DNA from 2 places in the Pseudomonas sediminis genome. Region 2 is predicted to be linked to the other one. Evidence: riboswitches for the same ligand, from Rfam matches in the RefSeq annotation. Region 2 holds a riboswitch; the other holds the start of a gene.
What was found. Region 2 has a riboswitch for cobalamin ahead of cobO (cob(I)yrinic acid a,c-diamide adenosyltransferase). Riboswitches for the same ligand answer to the same signal wherever they lie in the genome.

Region 1: another riboswitch for cobalamin. It lies ahead of AAEQ75_RS08165 (TonB-dependent receptor); the one in region 2 lies ahead of cobO (cob(I)yrinic acid a,c-diamide adenosyltransferase).

The regions. Positions count from the first base shown of each region.
Region 1 is NZ_CP154631.1:1,707,587-1,715,367, forward strand. It holds gene AAEQ75_RS08145 (sensor histidine kinase) at 1-332, opposite strand, end outside; gene AAEQ75_RS08150 (FecCD family ABC transporter permease) at 385-1,392, opposite strand; gene AAEQ75_RS08155 (ABC transporter substrate-binding protein) at 1,389-2,345, opposite strand; gene AAEQ75_RS08160 (ABC transporter ATP-binding protein) at 2,345-3,112, opposite strand; gene AAEQ75_RS08165 (TonB-dependent receptor) at 3,112-5,223, opposite strand; cobalamin riboswitch at 5,336-5,529, opposite strand; gene AAEQ75_RS08170 ((2Fe-2S) ferredoxin domain-containing protein) at 5,621-6,319, opposite strand; gene AAEQ75_RS08175 (cobalt-precorrin-6A reductase) at 6,414-7,133, opposite strand; gene cbiE (precorrin-6y C5,15-methyltransferase (decarboxylating) subunit CbiE) at 7,130-7,781, opposite strand, start outside.
Region 2 is NZ_CP154631.1:4,498,112-4,505,892, forward strand. It holds gene AAEQ75_RS21245 (cobyric acid synthase) at 1-1,430, opposite strand, end outside; gene cobD (threonine-phosphate decarboxylase CobD) at 1,430-2,440, opposite strand; gene cbiB (adenosylcobinamide-phosphate synthase CbiB) at 2,433-3,341, opposite strand; gene bluB (5,6-dimethylbenzimidazole synthase) at 3,345-3,998, opposite strand; gene AAEQ75_RS21265 (cobyrinate a,c-diamide synthase) at 3,995-5,287, opposite strand; gene cobO (cob(I)yrinic acid a,c-diamide adenosyltransferase) at 5,287-5,898, opposite strand; cobalamin riboswitch at 6,085-6,295, opposite strand; gene AAEQ75_RS21275 (hypothetical protein) at 6,335-6,655, opposite strand; gene AAEQ75_RS21280 (C40 family peptidase) at 6,666-7,190, opposite strand; gene AAEQ75_RS21285 (C40 family peptidase) at 7,318-7,781, opposite strand, start outside.

The sequences.
Region 1 (7,781 bases), 1.8 Mb from region 2:
TACAGAACGGTGGAGCCAGCGGCGGCGTTGAGGCGCTCCAGGCGCTGGTTCAGGGCCAGCCGTAACTGGCGATCATGTGGCGCGCGCAGCAGGCTGCGGATGTCACTGTCCAACGCCAGCACCTCGGGCACCGAGCTGAAACGTTCGACCAGGGTGCGAATGGATTGGGCATAAAGCTGCAACTGCCCGCGCGCCTCGACGCTGCGCTCGTCCCAGGCCCGCTGCTCGGCATAACGACCGCCCAGCCACAGGCTCACCAGCAAGCCGGCGGCAATCACCAGAACGGTGAGCAGGACGCGGTAGCGATAGCGGGGGCGCTGCGGCAAGGGCATGGGCGGCTCGACTGATAGAAGACGAGCTGCATCTTACTGCATCGGGCCAGCACTAACGGCGCTGCAGCATCGCCAGGAAAAACACTCCGCCGATGGCAGCGGTGACGATGCCGATGGGCAGATCCTGCGGCGCCAGCCAGGTACGCGCGGCGACATCGACCCAGACAAGGAACAGTGCTCCGAGCAGCGCCGCCACCGGCAGCACGCGGCGATGCTCGGCGCCGACCAGAAAACGCGCCACGTGCGGCAGCATCAGGCCGACGAAACCAATGGCGCCGGACAGCGACACCAGCACGCCGGTGAGCAATGAGGCCACCACGAACACCAAAAGGCGCACGCGGCGCGGTTCCAGGCCCAGGCTCACCGCACTCTGCTCGCCGGCCATCAGCGCGTTCAGCGCGCGGCCCAGGCCGAGCAGTACAGCCAACGCCAACGCCAGGCACAGCGCTGGCAACCAGAGCAGCTCCCAGCGCGCCAGACCGAGGCCGCCGAGCATCCAGAACAGCACCGAGCTGGCCGCGTGTGGGTTGCCCAGGTACAGCAGCAGATTGCTCGCCGCCATCATCACGAACGACACCGCCACTCCGGCCAACAGCAGGCGATCACTCTCCAGCCGCCCACTGCGACTGGCGATAGCCAGCACCAGCAGCATGCTCGCCAGCGCACCGGCGAAGGCCGCCAGCGGCAGGCTGAGCAGGCCGGCGAATTCGCCCAGGTAGAGCACCACGAGCACCGCGCCGAAGGCTGCGCCGGAACTGACCCCGAGCAGGTGCGGATCGGCCAGCGGGTTGCGCGTCACCGCCTGCAGCGCCGTGCCCACCAGCGCCAGCCCGGCGCCCACCAGCGCGCCAAGCAGCACCCGCGGTGCGCGCAGTTGCCAGACGATACTGTCCTGGCCAAGGCTCACCGCTGCATCGGGCACGATGCCGAACAGGTGCTGGCCGAGGATCGCCAGCACCCGCTCGAGCGGCACCTGCGCCGCGCCGAAACCCAACGAGACCGCGCAGGACAGCGCCAGCAGTACACCCAAACCGAGCAGCAACAGACGAAATCGACTCACTGGGCGAAGACCTCGGGGTGCAGCGCCGCCTCCAGGGTCTCGATGGCCGTCGCGTTCTCCAGGCTCGGCGTGACGGCCAGGTAGGACAGCACCACGAAGCGTTCTTCGCGGATCGCCGTCACGCCTTGCAGCGCCGGATGTTGCAGGAGGAAATCGCGCTTCTGCGCCGCCGTGCGCTCGCCGTAATCGACGATCAGGATCAGCTCCGGGTCCTGCTCGACCACCGACTCCCAGCCAACCTTCATCCAGTTGGCCGCCACCCCGTCCATCACGTTGCGCCCGCCGGCCGCCTCGATCAGCGGTTGCGGCATGCCCAGGCGCCCGGCGCTGAAAGGCACGTCTTCACCGCTGTCGTAGACGAACACCCGCGGCCGTGTAGGCTGCTGGCCCAGGCGCGCGTCGACTGCCGCCACACGCGCCTGCATGCCGTGCACCAGGTCATCGGCACGCGCCTCGACGGCGAAGATGCGGCCGAGGTTGCGCAGGTCGTTGTAAACATCGTCGAGGCTGGCGACGCGGCCGGGCGTGACGTGCGCGCAGGACTCGCTGAGTTCGTACACCGGAATGCCGAAGCGCTCCAGGCTGGCCGGGGTGACCTCGCCGCCGATGCGCATGCCGTAGTTCCAGCCGGCGAAGAAGAAGTCAGCGCCAGCATCGAGCAGGTTCTCCAGCGACGGATAGCGCGCCGCCAGCTCGGGCAGATCATCCAGATCGGCTTGCAGCTCGGGGGTCGGCGTCTTCCAGCCGCTGACGCCGCTATAGCCGACCATGCGTTCTTTCAGGCCCAAGGCCAGGAGCATGGCGGTCAGGGTGATGTCGTGGCTGACCGCCCGCTGCGGTGGCTGCTCGATGCTCACCTGGCGGTCGCAACTGGTGACGGTGACGGCCCAGGCGGGGCTGGCCAACGCCAGCAAAAACGCTCCTACAGATGCAACCGTGCGTAAACGCTTCATCAAACGATCCAGGTAATGCGCGGATAACCCGCCAGTGGATGGGTATCGACCAACGCCTGCACGCCGAACACCTGCTGCAGCAGCTCGGCGCTCAGCACCTCGGCGGGTGGACCGGCGGCCACCAGGCGGCCCTCATCCAGCACACAGAGGCGGTCGCAGAAGGCCGCCGCCAGGTTGAGGTCGTGGAAGCTGGCCAGGGTCGCCAGGCCCAGCGCCTTGATCTGCCGCAGCAGTTCCAGCTGGTAACGCGGGTCAAGGTGGTTGGTCGGCTCGTCGAGGATCAACAACTGCGGCTGCTGTACCAAGGCGCGGGCCAACAGCGCGCGTTGTTTCTCGCCACCGGACAGTCGCGCGAACGGCTGTTGCGCCAGGCCACCGAGGCCAACGCGTGTCAGCGCCTCGTCGATCAGACGGCGATCCTCGGCATCGTCGCCATCGAACAGGCCCTTGTGCGGCGTGCGACCCATGGCCGCCACCTCCTCCACACGCAGGCCGAAGTCCTGGGGAAACTCCTGCAGCACCACCGCCACACGCTGCGCACTCCAGCGCGGCGAGCGCTGCCACAGCGCCTCGCCGTCCAGTTCGACGCTACCGGCACTGGGCCGCTGGAAGCGGTAGGCGCAGCGCAGCAGGCTGGTCTTGCCGCTGCCATTGGGGCCAATCAGCCCCAGCAGCTCGCCGTCGCCGACCTCCAGGTCGATGCCGTCGAGCAGCGGACGCTGGCCGTCGGGCGACCAGGCCAGCTCGCGAATGCGCAGGCGCGGCATCAGAAGCTGTAGTCCGCAGTGACGAACAACGAACGCGGCGCGCCCAGGTACCATTGCTCGCCAGCACTGCTGGCGGTAGTGGTGTACTGGCGGTCGAACAGGTTGTTCAGCTCCAGGCCCAGGCGCACGTCCGGCAGCGCCTGCCAGGCGAGAGTGGCGTCGACCAGGGTGTAGCCGGGCACCTCGATCTGGTTGGCCGCATCGGCGTAGCGGGCGTCGACGTAACGCGCGCCCATGCCAATATCCACCCCACTGCCGAGCGCCTTGTTCAGCCAGAGGTTGGCGGTGCGCCGCGGCACGTTGCTCGGCCGATTGCCGCTGCGGTCGCCAGCGCCTTCGACGAAGTCGTCGTATTCGGCGCGCACGAATGCGGCGTTGGCCGACACCTGCCAGCCGCGACCCAGGGCCAGCTCCAGCGTGGCTTCCAGGCCGTCAGAGGACTGCTGACCGATCTGCTCGGTGGGCGAAGCCGGGGTTTCGCGGCTGAGCAGCTTCTTCTTGACGATGTGGTAGGCGGCCAGCGTCCATTCGCCCTGGCCATTCCAGAACAGCTGCTTGAGGCCGATTTCGCTCTGCCTGGCTTCGCTCAGGTCGAACTGCTGCTGGCTCGGGCTGAGGGTCAGCAGGTTGTTCACCCCTTCGGTACTGGTGGCGTACTGGCCGTACAGCGAGAGGTCGGGCGTCAGGGCGAAGACCAGGCCGGCGCGCCAGTTGCCGCCACTCAAGCTGCGGTCGACGCTGCTATCGCTGAGCAGATCGTCACGCTGGATATGCACCTGATCACGCCGTACTCCAGTGACCAGCGACAGGCGCTCGGTCAGCTGGGTGCGGTTCTCGGCGAACAGCGAGAACTGCCGCGCCAGGTTGCGCTCGCGTGGGGCATAACCGCGTGGATCATTGCTCTGGTACTGACCGCCACCGGAGCCGGCAGGCGGGACAGTGTCGCTGAAGCTGCTGTCGAAATCGTGCTGGCGGGCGAAGTGGATGCGGTTGTAATCCACGCCCACCACGGTGCGGCTGTCGAGGCCGAACAGACTGTGATCCAGGGTGAAACTCTGGCGGTCGCCGACCTGTTCCTGGGTGTGCTTGATCTCGTAGAAGCTGCTGCGGTTGATCAGGTCGTCCGGTTGCCAACGGTAGGTCTCGGCGTTGCGCCAGTAGCGCTGGGTCTTGATGTAGTAGAGCTGGTTGCTGGCACTCAACGCATCGTTGATGCGCCAGTCGGTGGTCAGCCGGGTAATCTGGTCGTTGTAGCGAATGTCGGCATTGGCGACGTTGTAGTTGCGATCACGAATGCGCTCGCGGTACTTGCCAGCCACCAGCGGGGTGCCGAAGTAGCGCTCGGGGCTCTGGTCGCCGTGGTCGTGGGACAGGGTGAAGCTCAGGTCGTCGCTGGCATCCCAGCGCAGCGCGGCGCTCAGCGCCAGGCTCTCGGAATCACCGCGGTCGACCCAGCCATTGCTGGCCTGCTGGTTGAGGTTGAAGCGGTAGCTCAGGGCTTCGCTCAGCGAGCCGCCGCTGTCCAACGCGGCCTGGCGGCGGTCATCGCTGCCATAGCCGAGGCGCAGGTGGTTACGGATGTCACCCGCGAAGGGCTTCTTCGGCACCACGTTGATCACCGCGCCGGTTGCACCTTCGCCATAGAGCACCGACGCCGGGCCGCGCAGCACGTCGATGCGCTCCACCGACCAGGTATCCACCGGGAAGGTCACGGTGCCGGCGCCGACGTACTGGCGGGTGCCATCGTACAGCTGCATGGTCGCCGAATGGCCAGTGAAGCCGCGCGCCGACAGCGCAGTGCCGCCATTACCTGGGGTGCCGATGCTGCTGATGCCCGGCATGCGGGTCACGGCGTCCTGCACCGTCAGATTGTTGCGCCCACGCACTTCGGCGCCGCTGAGGCTGGTGGTGCTGGCCGGCGTTTGCAGCGCCGACAGCTCCAGGCGCGAGCCGGACGTAGTAGGTGTATGCAGATCGCTCTCGCCTTCCTCGGCAGCGTGCGCCTGGACGGTGACGTCAGGCAGATCGACTGGAGAGGCGCTGGCCATGGCCGAAGCAGCCAATAGCAACGCGAACGATGCACAGGTTTGGAACAGGGGATAGCGCGCCATATTGCTTCCATCGCAAAGAGAAAAGGCACGGCAATCCGATGGAAATGCGCAACAGCAGACAGGGGCACGGCGGCGCCTTACTGGAGTCAACGCCCGCCCACCGCGGGTTGCCAGACACAAACGACTCCAGGCCGGTCTCCGGGCTCGCGAGGGTCATGAACGCATCGCCTTCCCATGCGCGGGGCGCACAGTGGCGTATCGATGCGGTCGCTCGCTTACCGTTGCGGGGGCAGCGTCGGACTTCAACCGACTTCCCGTTTCACCTCACGCGCGGCGGCGTGAGACACCTGAAGCGGGGCGGATATGACCACCCACACCCGCTCAAGTCAAGGCGCGGGCAATTGGGAGTTGGACTCAGGCGTAGAGTGGACAACGCGCAGCTTGTCCACCATGGCGACTAGTTGCCGCCCTGCTCATCGATACGCAACTCCGGCAACGCCCTACCCGCCACCAGGCGCTCGTCGACCAGACGGATCACCGCCGCCTCGTCCTTGATGCCGTACCACTCGCCCTGTGGATAAAGGCTCGCGGTCGGCCCCAGGTCACAGGGAAACTGGCACTGGCTGCGGGTGATATGCACGCCGCCCTCGCACTCCAGCTTGCCGGCGGCCTTGAGCCGCTGGCGCAAGGTTTTCCACAGGCCCAGCGCGCCCTTGCGCGTGCAGCGCGGGCCGTTGCACAGCAGCAGGCGCTGCGCATGCGGGGGAATCTGCGACCAGGCGTGGTGTTCCGGCACGCCTGGCACGTCGCTGCAGGGGATATGCGCTTCACGGCGTTCGAGCAACGCGCCCAGGCCATCGAGCCAGGCATCTTCCATGGCGCTGCAAACCACGAATACCTCGCTCCCGTTACCGCGTTCGGCGATGCACTCGCGCAGCCAGTCGCGGTGCGCGGCATCGGCGCGTGGCTCCAGATCGACCACCAGCAACGGGCGTGGCGCCTCGATGATGGCCTGCCAGAAGCCGTCCTGTTCCGTGTCATGCAGATGCGCTTCACCCAGCAGCGTTTCGATACGCTGTTGCAGACGCTCGGACGATGCACCACGCCCCAGGCCGGGGCCGATGAACAGGATGCGCGCGTAAGGGGCTTGGCTCATGACAGTCTCCAAAAGGGCCGGCAGTCTAGCAGCGCAACGGCAAGCGTAGGGCGGGTGCACCCCGCCAGACCGGCGTTGGCGGGTTTCACCCGCCCTACAGGGACAGCGCCTCGTACAGAGCGTCCAACTCCGCGAACTCACGCGTTACCGCCGGCAACTGCGGGCGACGCAACAGCAGCACCGGCAATCCAAGCTCACGGGCAACTTGCAACTTCGGCTCGGTGGACGCGCTGCCGCTGTTCTTGCTGATCAGCACGTCGCAACGCAGGCGGGCGAACAGGGCGCGCTCCTCGTCCAGCGAGAACGGTCCACGTGCACCTATGATCTCGGCGCGCGGCGGCGCCGGCTCGGCCTGCAGGCAGCGCACCGTCCAGTGCTGGTGCTCAGGAATTTCATGCAGGTGCGTCAGTGGTTCGCGCCCGGAGGTGAAGAACGGCCGCTCGAACGGCGCCAGCGCGCGGGTCAGCTCATCCCAACCGTCCACTTCGCGCCAGTCGTCATCCGCGCCTGGCTGCCAGCCAGGGCGACGCAATGCCCAGCACGGCACGTCTGCGATTTCTGCGGCGCGAGCCGCGTTGTGGCTGATCTGCGCAGCGTACGGATGGGTCAAATCCAGCAGCAGCTCGATGCCTTCACTGGCGATAAAAGCTGCCAGGCCCTCGGCGCCACCGAAGCCGCCGACGCGCACGCGGCAGGCCAGGTCGTCCGGCACCCGGCCCAGACCTGCCAGGCTGTACACCGTCTCCGGGCCCAGCCGACGCGCCAGACGCAGCGCTTCGGTAGTGCCACCGAGCAGCAGGAGTCGCGCGCTCACGGCTTGCGCACCATCAGCAGGGTAATCGGCAACGCCGCGCGCCAGGTGTCGAAGCCGCCCAGCGGCTGTGCCTGGGCCACGGTCAGACGCAGCAGTTCACCGCCATGCTGTTCACGGAAGGCGACCAGGGCCGCCTCACTCTGGATAGTCACGGCATTGGCCAGCAGACGCCCGCCCGGCTTGAGCGCGGCCCAACAATCATCGAGCACGCCTGGCACTGTGACGCCGCCGCCGATGAAGATCGCATCCGGCGCCGGCAGTCCATCCAGTGCTTCGGGCGCATGTCCAGCGACCAGTTGCAGGCCGGGCACGCCGAGAGTATCGCGGTTCTGGCGGATATGCGCCTGACGCCCTTCGTCCGCCTCGATGGCGATGGCCCGGCAGGCCGGATGCGCGCGCATCCATTCGATGCCGATGGAGCCGCAACCGGCGCCGACATCCCACAGCAACTCGCCAGGCAGCGGCGCCAGCCGCGCCAGGGTGACCGCGCGCACGTCGCGCTTGGTCAGTTGCCCGTCGTGGCGGTAGGCGTCGTCCGGCAGGCCGCAGGTCGGTGGCAGCAGTTGCGCGCCGGCGTCGGCCAGGCACGCCACGGCCAGCAGATTGAGATCGGCACCGCGTGGCAGGTTCCAGCTCGCGGCCAGGCCC
Region 2 (7,781 bases):
TTGAGTTTTTCGGTATCCAGGTGCAGTTCCACCTGATTGGCCAGGCGCTCGATATCGCGCTCGCGCAGCGCCTGGTAATCCACCGCCTGCACCTCATGCAGCCCGGCCCAGCGCAACAGCGCAGCGAACGCCGAGGGTTGCTCGAACAGGCCATGCAGGTAGGTACCGAACACCTGGCCATCGGCGCTAAGGCCACCGTCGCTGCGCCCGTCATCGAGTTGCACGGCGCCATTGAGGCCGCCCCCACGACTGACGCCGGTATGAATCTCGTAACCGCTGACATCCGCCTGCTCCAGACACAGCCGGCCGCGTACGTTGCGCAGCTGCTTCTCCGGCTCCAGCAGCGTCTCGAAATCCAGCAGACCGAGACCTTGGCTACTGCCGGCAACACCTTCCAGGCCGTGCGGATCGTGAATCTGCCGCCCGAGCATCTGCAGGCCACCGCAGATACCCAGAACCTTGCCGCCGTAGCGCAGATGGCGGGCGATGGCCGCATCCCAGCCCTGCTCCCGCAAGCGAGCCAGATCGGCGCGCACGCTCTTGGAACCAGGCAGGATGATCAGGTCCGCTGGAGGGATGGCCTGACCGGGCCCGACGAAAGTCAGCTGCACCTGCGGATGCAGACGCAAAGGGTCGAAATCGGTGTGGTTGCTGATGCGCGGTAATACTGGCACCACCACGCGCAAGGCCTGTTCGTCCTTGGCCTGCTGGCGGGTATCGACGGCGTCCTCGGCTTCCAGATGAAAATCCATCAGGTACGGCAGCACGCCGAGCACGGGCTTGCCAGTGTGCTGTTCGAGCCAGTCCAGCCCCGGTTTGAGCAGTGCGATATCACCGCGAAAGCGATTGATCACGAAGCCTTGGATGCGCGCCTGCTCGCTCGGGCTGAGCAGCTCCAGGGTGCCGACCAGATGGGCGAACACGCCGCCCTTATCGATATCGGCGATCAGGATTACCGGGCAATCGACTGCCTCGGCAAAGCCCATGTTGGCGATGTCACCGGCACGCAGGTTGATCTCGGCCGGCGAGCCAGCGCCCTCGACCAACACCAGTTGATGACGCTGCAGCAACCGGGCATGGGACTCCAACACCGCCGCCATCGCCACCGGCTTGTAGCCGTGATAGGTCAGCGCCTGCATATTGCCGATGGCCCGGCCGTGGATGATCACCTGGGCGCCCATGTCGCTGTTGGGTTTGAGCAGCACCGGGTTCATGTCGGTATGTGGCTGCAGCCCGGCCGCCTGCGCCTGCACTGCCTGCGCGCGGCCGATCTCGCCGCCGTCGGCAGTCACGGCGGAATTGAGTGCCATGTTCTGTGGCTTGAACGGCGCCACGGAAATGCCCTGGCGCCGCGCCCATCGGCACAGGGCCGTCACCAGCGTGCTCTTGCCGGCATCGGAGGTGGTGCCCTGCACCATCAAGGTGGCCATCAGGGCGTTTCCTCGAGACTGGCCAGGATCGGCGCGCACTCCAGCAGCCCCTGCTCCAGCCGCAGCCAGCCAGCCTCATCCGCCGGCAGGCCGAAACGCAGACTATCCAGCTCGGCGAACAACCGCACCAGGATGCCGCGCCGCGCCAGCAGCTCCATGCAAGGCACCGCCCGACGAGTACAGCAGAACTGGAACAACGACGAGCCACCGGTCACCGGCATGCCGCAATCACGCAGCAGCGCCGCCAGACGCTCGCCATCGGCCAGCAGGCGTTCACGCTGGCGGCGCTGCCCCTCGCCATCGACCAGCAGGCTGAGCGCCACACTGCGCGCGGGGCCGCTCACGGCCCAAGGGCCGAGCAGCGTTTCAAGCTCATCCAGTAAGACCTTTGCGGCCAGGACAAAGCCCAGACGCAGGCCGGCCAGGCCGAAAAACTTGCCGAACGAGCGCAGCACGATCAGCCCCGGCATGTCGCTGTAGGCAGCAAGGCTGTGCTCCGGCGTGCAGTCGATGAAGGCCTCGTCGACCACCAGCCAGCCACCTCGCTCGGCCAGCTCATCGTGCCAGTCGAGCAGGCGCGCCGGCTCGATCAGTCGGCCGGTCGGATTGTTCGGGTTGACCACCAGCAGCACATCCAACTGCGGCAAGGCGCGATGCACCGAACCCTCGCTGAGTTTGGTGACGCGATGGCCTTCGCGACACCAGGCAGCGGCATGCTCGGCGTAAGTGGGTGCGATGATGCCGACGCTGGCGTTACGACGCAGACGCGGCAAGGCCTGGATCGCCGCCTGCGAGCCGGCTACCGGCAGCAGGCTGACGGCGCCGTAATAATCGCGCGCGGCCTGCTCCAGGCCGTCATCCGCCTCAGGCAGGCGTGCCCAGGCAGACCCCGGTACAGCAGGCAGATCCCAGCCGTAGGGCGCAACCCCGGTGGACAGGTCCAGCCAATCCTCCAGTGGGATGCCATAGCGCTGCGCAGCGCCGCGCAGTCGACCTCCATGCTCAAGCAACCCAGACCTCCCATAGGATCAGGCATAGCAACCATAAGCCAACGCCCGCGACGACTCGATTCATCGCCCGCTCGATGTCCCGCGCACGCGGCGCCGGGCCTTCGCCCAACTGCGGGCGCTCATGCCGCTCGCCGTGATACTCCGCCGCCCCGCCCAGACTCACGCCCAGACTGCCTGCGCCAGACGCCATCACCGGGCCAGCATTGGGACTGTCCCACAGCGGCGCCTGCTTGCGCCAGCACCTAAGCGCCAGGGCGGCGTGCCCAAGCAGTGCGTAGGTCAGCGCCACCAGGCGCGCCGGCAGATAATTGAGTACGTCATCGATTTTCGCGGCCGCCCAGCCAAAACGCTCGAAACGCTCGTTGCGGTAGCCCCACATGGCATCGAGGGTATTGCTCAGGCGGTACAGCACCACACCCGGTGCGCCCGCAACGATGAACCAGAACAAAGCGGCGAACACCGCATCGGAGCCGTTCTCCAGCACCGATTCGGTGCCGGCGCGGGCCACACCCGTGGCGTCGAGTTCGGCGGTGTTGCGACTGACCATCCAGCCGACGCGCTCGCGTGCCAGCGCCAGGTCGCCCAGGCGCAACGCCTGCGCCACCGGTTGCGCATGCTCGTACAGGCTGCGCAGGCCGAGGGCGAAGTACAGGGCGAAGATTTCCACGGCCCAGCCCAGACCACTGACCTGCACCAGCAGCCAGGTGAACAAGGTCAGCGGCAGCACCGCCAGGCACCAGGCGGTGACGCCATGACTGCGCCAGCCGCCGCCAGCCGGGTTGAAACGCTGCTCCAGGCGCTCGGCCAGGCGACCGAAGGCCACCAGCGGGTGCGCGCGTCGGGGCTCACCCAGTACGGCGTCCAGCGCCACGCCGGCACAGGTGATCAGCGCCAGGCTCATCGTTCAGTCACCCCGGACTCCCCATCGATTCTCGAACAGCAGCTCGCTCAGCGGCCGTGGCGTGGCCCAGCCCTCTTCCACCAGCATCGGTTTCTCATAGAAGGCGTGCACTGGCCCCAGGCACAGCAACGCCACCGGTTTGCTGCCAGCCGGCATGCCCAGCAGCTCGGCCAGCGCCTTGGGGTCGAACAGCGACACCCAGCCCACGCCCAGCCCTTCGGCTCGTGCAGCCAGCCACAGATTCTGAATGGCGCAGGCCACCGAGGCCATATCCATTTCCGGCAAGGTGCGCCGCCCGAAGATATGCGCCTCGCGTCCCTCCATCAGCGCCACGGCCAGCAGCTCGGCGCAATCGCGAATACCTTCGACTTTGAGCCGCATGAATTCATCCGAACGCTCGCCCAAAGCTTCGGCGGTACGCACACGCTCGGCCTCCACCAGCGCATGAGCCGCCTCACGCAATTGCGGATCGCGAATGCGCAGGAAGCGCCACGGCTGCATCAGGCCGACGCTGGGGGCGTGGTGCGCCGCCTCGAGCAGGCGCGCCAGCACCTCAGGCGGCACCTCGCCGCCGGCAAAATGGCGCATGTCGCGACGCTCGGCGATGGCGCGGTATACCGCGGCACGCTCCTGCGCGCTAAAGGCATGGTCGGTCACGGACGCAACAGCGCGGCGGCTGCCTCCGCGTTGGAGGGCAGGTAGAAATGGATATAGCTGGCCGTTAGTCGCCCCAAACGATATACCGACTCAGCCACCGGCTTGCCGTTCGGGCAGCGGCCACGCACCAGGGGCTGCAAGGGGCTTTCCAGACGCGAGTGATGGTAGCTGTGGCCACGTAGCTCGCCTTCGGGCAACGTCACTTCCTGCAGGGCCAACGCGGTCAGCCGCGGCTGCAAGGCCGCGCTGCCGCTGAGCAGGCCGAGCATGCGCCCGCTGGCACCTTGCTTGTCGCGCAGCTCATCGAGCAGATAGAGCATGCCGCCACATTCGGCCAGCAGCGGCTTGCCGGACTGGTGATGGGCGCGAATCGCGTCAGCCATGGCCTGATTGCTCTCCAGCTCGGAGAGGTACAACTCGGGGTAACCACCAGGCAGGTACAGACTGTCGACGTCGGGCAAGGCGCTATCGACCAGTGGCGAGAAGTAGCGCAATTCGGCGCCTAGCGCCTGCAGCAGGTCGAGATTGGCCTGATAAAGGAAGGCGAACGCGGCATCACGCGCCACGCCGATGCGCACGCCATTCAGCAATGGCGCAGGTTCATCGAACTGCGGCGCGGCGAAGCTCACCGCTGGCGGCAGGTCGACGTTGGCGCTGGCGGCCAGGGCATCGGCGGCGGCGTCCAGGCGCGCATCCAGATCGGCCAACTCGCCCGCCTGCACCAGCCCCAGATGGCGGCTGGGCAATTCCACCGCGGCACTGCGCGGCAAGGCGCCGAACCAGTGGATGCTGGGCGGCAGGGCATCGCGCAGGATATCGCCATGGCGCGTGCTGGCGACGCGGTTGCCGAGCACCCCGGCAAAGGGCAGATCCGGCTGGAAGGTAGCCAGACCGTGGGCCAGCGCACCGAAGGTCTGCGCCATGGCCGCACCGTCGATAACCCCAAGCACCGGCACGCCGAAATGACGCGCCAGGTCGGCCGCCGACGGCTTACCGTCGAACAACCCCATCACCCCTTCGATCAGGATCAGATCAGCCTCGCCAGCGGCCCGCCACAGCAGGCGGCGGCTTTCCGCCTCGCCGACCATGGCCAGGTCGAGCTGATACACCGGTGCGCCACTGGCACGAGCATGGATCATCGGGTCGAGAAAGTCGGGCCCACATTTGAACACCCGCACCCGCCGTCCCTGGCGCGTATGCAAACGCGCCAGGGCAGCAGTCACGGTAGTCTTGCCCTGGCCGGAAGCCGGGGCGGCAATCAACAGCGCCGGACAGTGACGTGCTTCCATCAGAATTCGATGCCCTTCTGCGCCTTTACCCCGGATTTAAACGCATGCTTGACCAGGCTCATCTCGGTGACCGTGTCGGCCGCCTCGATCATCCCCGGCAAGGCGCCACGTCCGGTCACCACCACATGCTGCAGCAGCGGCCGAGCCTCGATATCGGCCAGCACTGCGTCTAGTTCGAGATAACCGTGCTTGAGTGCGATGTTCAGCTCGTCCAGCACCACCAGGCCGACGGTTTCGTCACTGAGCAGACGCCGGGCGACCACCCAGGCTTCCTGCGCCTTGGCGATGTCGCGCTGACGATCCTGGGTTTCCCAAGTGAAGCCTTCACCCATCACGTGATAGCTGACTTCCTCGGGGAAACGGCGGAAGAAGGTTTCTTCACCGGTGCTGGCCGCCCCCTTGATGAACTGCACCACACCGACCTTGAGGCCATGACCGAGCGCACGCGCGACCATACCGAAGGCACTGCTGCTCTTGCCCTTGCCATTGCCGCTGTGCACCAGCAACAAACCGTATTCGTCCTGGGCCTGGGCAATCTTCTCGTCGATCAGGGCTTTCTTGCGCTGCATGCGCGCCTTGTGGCGGGCATCGCGATCGGTGGACTCGCTCATGCTGTGCTCCTGTACATCAGGCACCCGCGTCGGCTGTCGGTAAACAGTACGAGCAACGATGGGGAGCAGATCGCGATGGTCCGCGCGTCCTCACCCTGGTGCCAATGGCTGGTCAGGCGAGCGGAAGACAGGAAGCACAACATCCCGGAAAAACCGGAGCGTCGGCCGGACAACGCCCTCCGCGATGCCGTGAAAATGCGACAGGCCGGTCTCCGGGCTTGTGAGCGAACCCAAAGGTTCGGCACCGCGCCTTCCCGTGCAAATACACAGTGGCCTTGAGCGGTGTTTGACTCACCTACCGTTGCGGGGGCAGCGCCGGCATTCGGACCGGCTTCCCTGTTTCACCCCATGGCTACCATTCACGGCAACTCGGGGCACCTGAAGCAAGGCGCGCAGGGTAGAGGCTGGCAGCCCTGCGCGTCAACGTCGAGACCGCTCAATGCCTGGGGGTGAAGCCCGGCGGCTTGCTGGCCAGCCATTCGACGAAGGTGCGCAGGCGCTCATCACCCAGCAGCGCGTCACGGCTGTTGTAGGTCAGCGCCAGCTCCTTTTCGCTGAACAGCCGGTGAATCTGGTTGTGGCAGGCGCGGCAGACCCAAAGCGTAGCCGTGATGCGCTCATGACGAGCGAAGCGCTTCTGCACGTAGGTCTTGTCGTGCAGTGCCCTGGGAATCAAATGATGACGCGTCAACGCAACGGGCCGCGCGCACAGCTCGCACACCTCGGGCTGAGGCGGTAGGCGAATGGGATCGACCATGGACAGTAATTCAGGGATTACGCGCGAGCTCTGGCGTGATGACGCGCTTGGCATCGAGATAGACGCCCTGCCAATAACCGCTGGTGAGGCTGTCCAGGCGCACCGTACCGCCGGTAGAGGGGGCATGCACGAAGCGGCCGTCGCCGACATAGATGCCGGCATGGCTGACGGCGCGTCCGCCATTGGTGGCAAAGAACACCAGGTCACCACTTTTCAGGGCATCGCGACGGACATCTGGGGTGCGCATCGCACTCAGCTCACGCGTCGAACGCGGCAGACTGATACCGGCAGCATCGCGATAAACGTAGCCAATCAGGCCACTGCAGTCGAAACCGCCTTCCGGGGTATTACCACCATAACGATAGGGCGTACCAACCAGGCCGAGGGCGCGGAACAGCACATCTTCGGCACCACCCTGATAGGACGAAGCAGAGACTGGAGGACTATAGATAGGCTGGGGAGAGGGAGCGCGACTACTGCAAGCACTCAGCAGCAGAGCGAGAGCGATGAGGGCAACACGGGTCGTGACGGGCATAAGCGAGGCGATCCTGAGCCTGAATGCGCTCTACTCTGCAGCTTGCAGACAAACGGCGCAACCCTCAGCACCTGCTCAAGGCTGACAAGACAGCCCTTGAACAGATTCTGCAGTTACGCCGTATGCATCAGTTATGACGCTTGGCAGCGACCTGATCTTCAACCGGAGCCAGGGCAAGGACGCGCTTGGCCTGCAGATAGCTGCGGTTCCAGTAGCTGTCGTCCAGACTGTCGATGCGCACACCACCACTGCGACTACTGCTGGAGTGGATGAACTGATCATCACCCAGGTAGATGCCGGCATGACTGACGCGACCACGACCACGATCATTGAACAGGATCAGATCACCCGGTTCCAGATCGGCGCGCGCCACCTTCGGCGCATCGAGGTTGATCAGCTCACGCGTGGAACGCGGCAGTTCCAGGCCGACTTCCTCGCGGAACAGGTAGCCGACAAAACCGCTGCAATCGAAACCAGACTGTACCGAGCTACCGCCGTAGCGATAACGGGTACCGATCAGCGAACGCCCGAGATCGAGCAGGCTGTCGGCCAGTTGCGGCATTTCATAGGGTTGATCGTCGATCAGCGCGT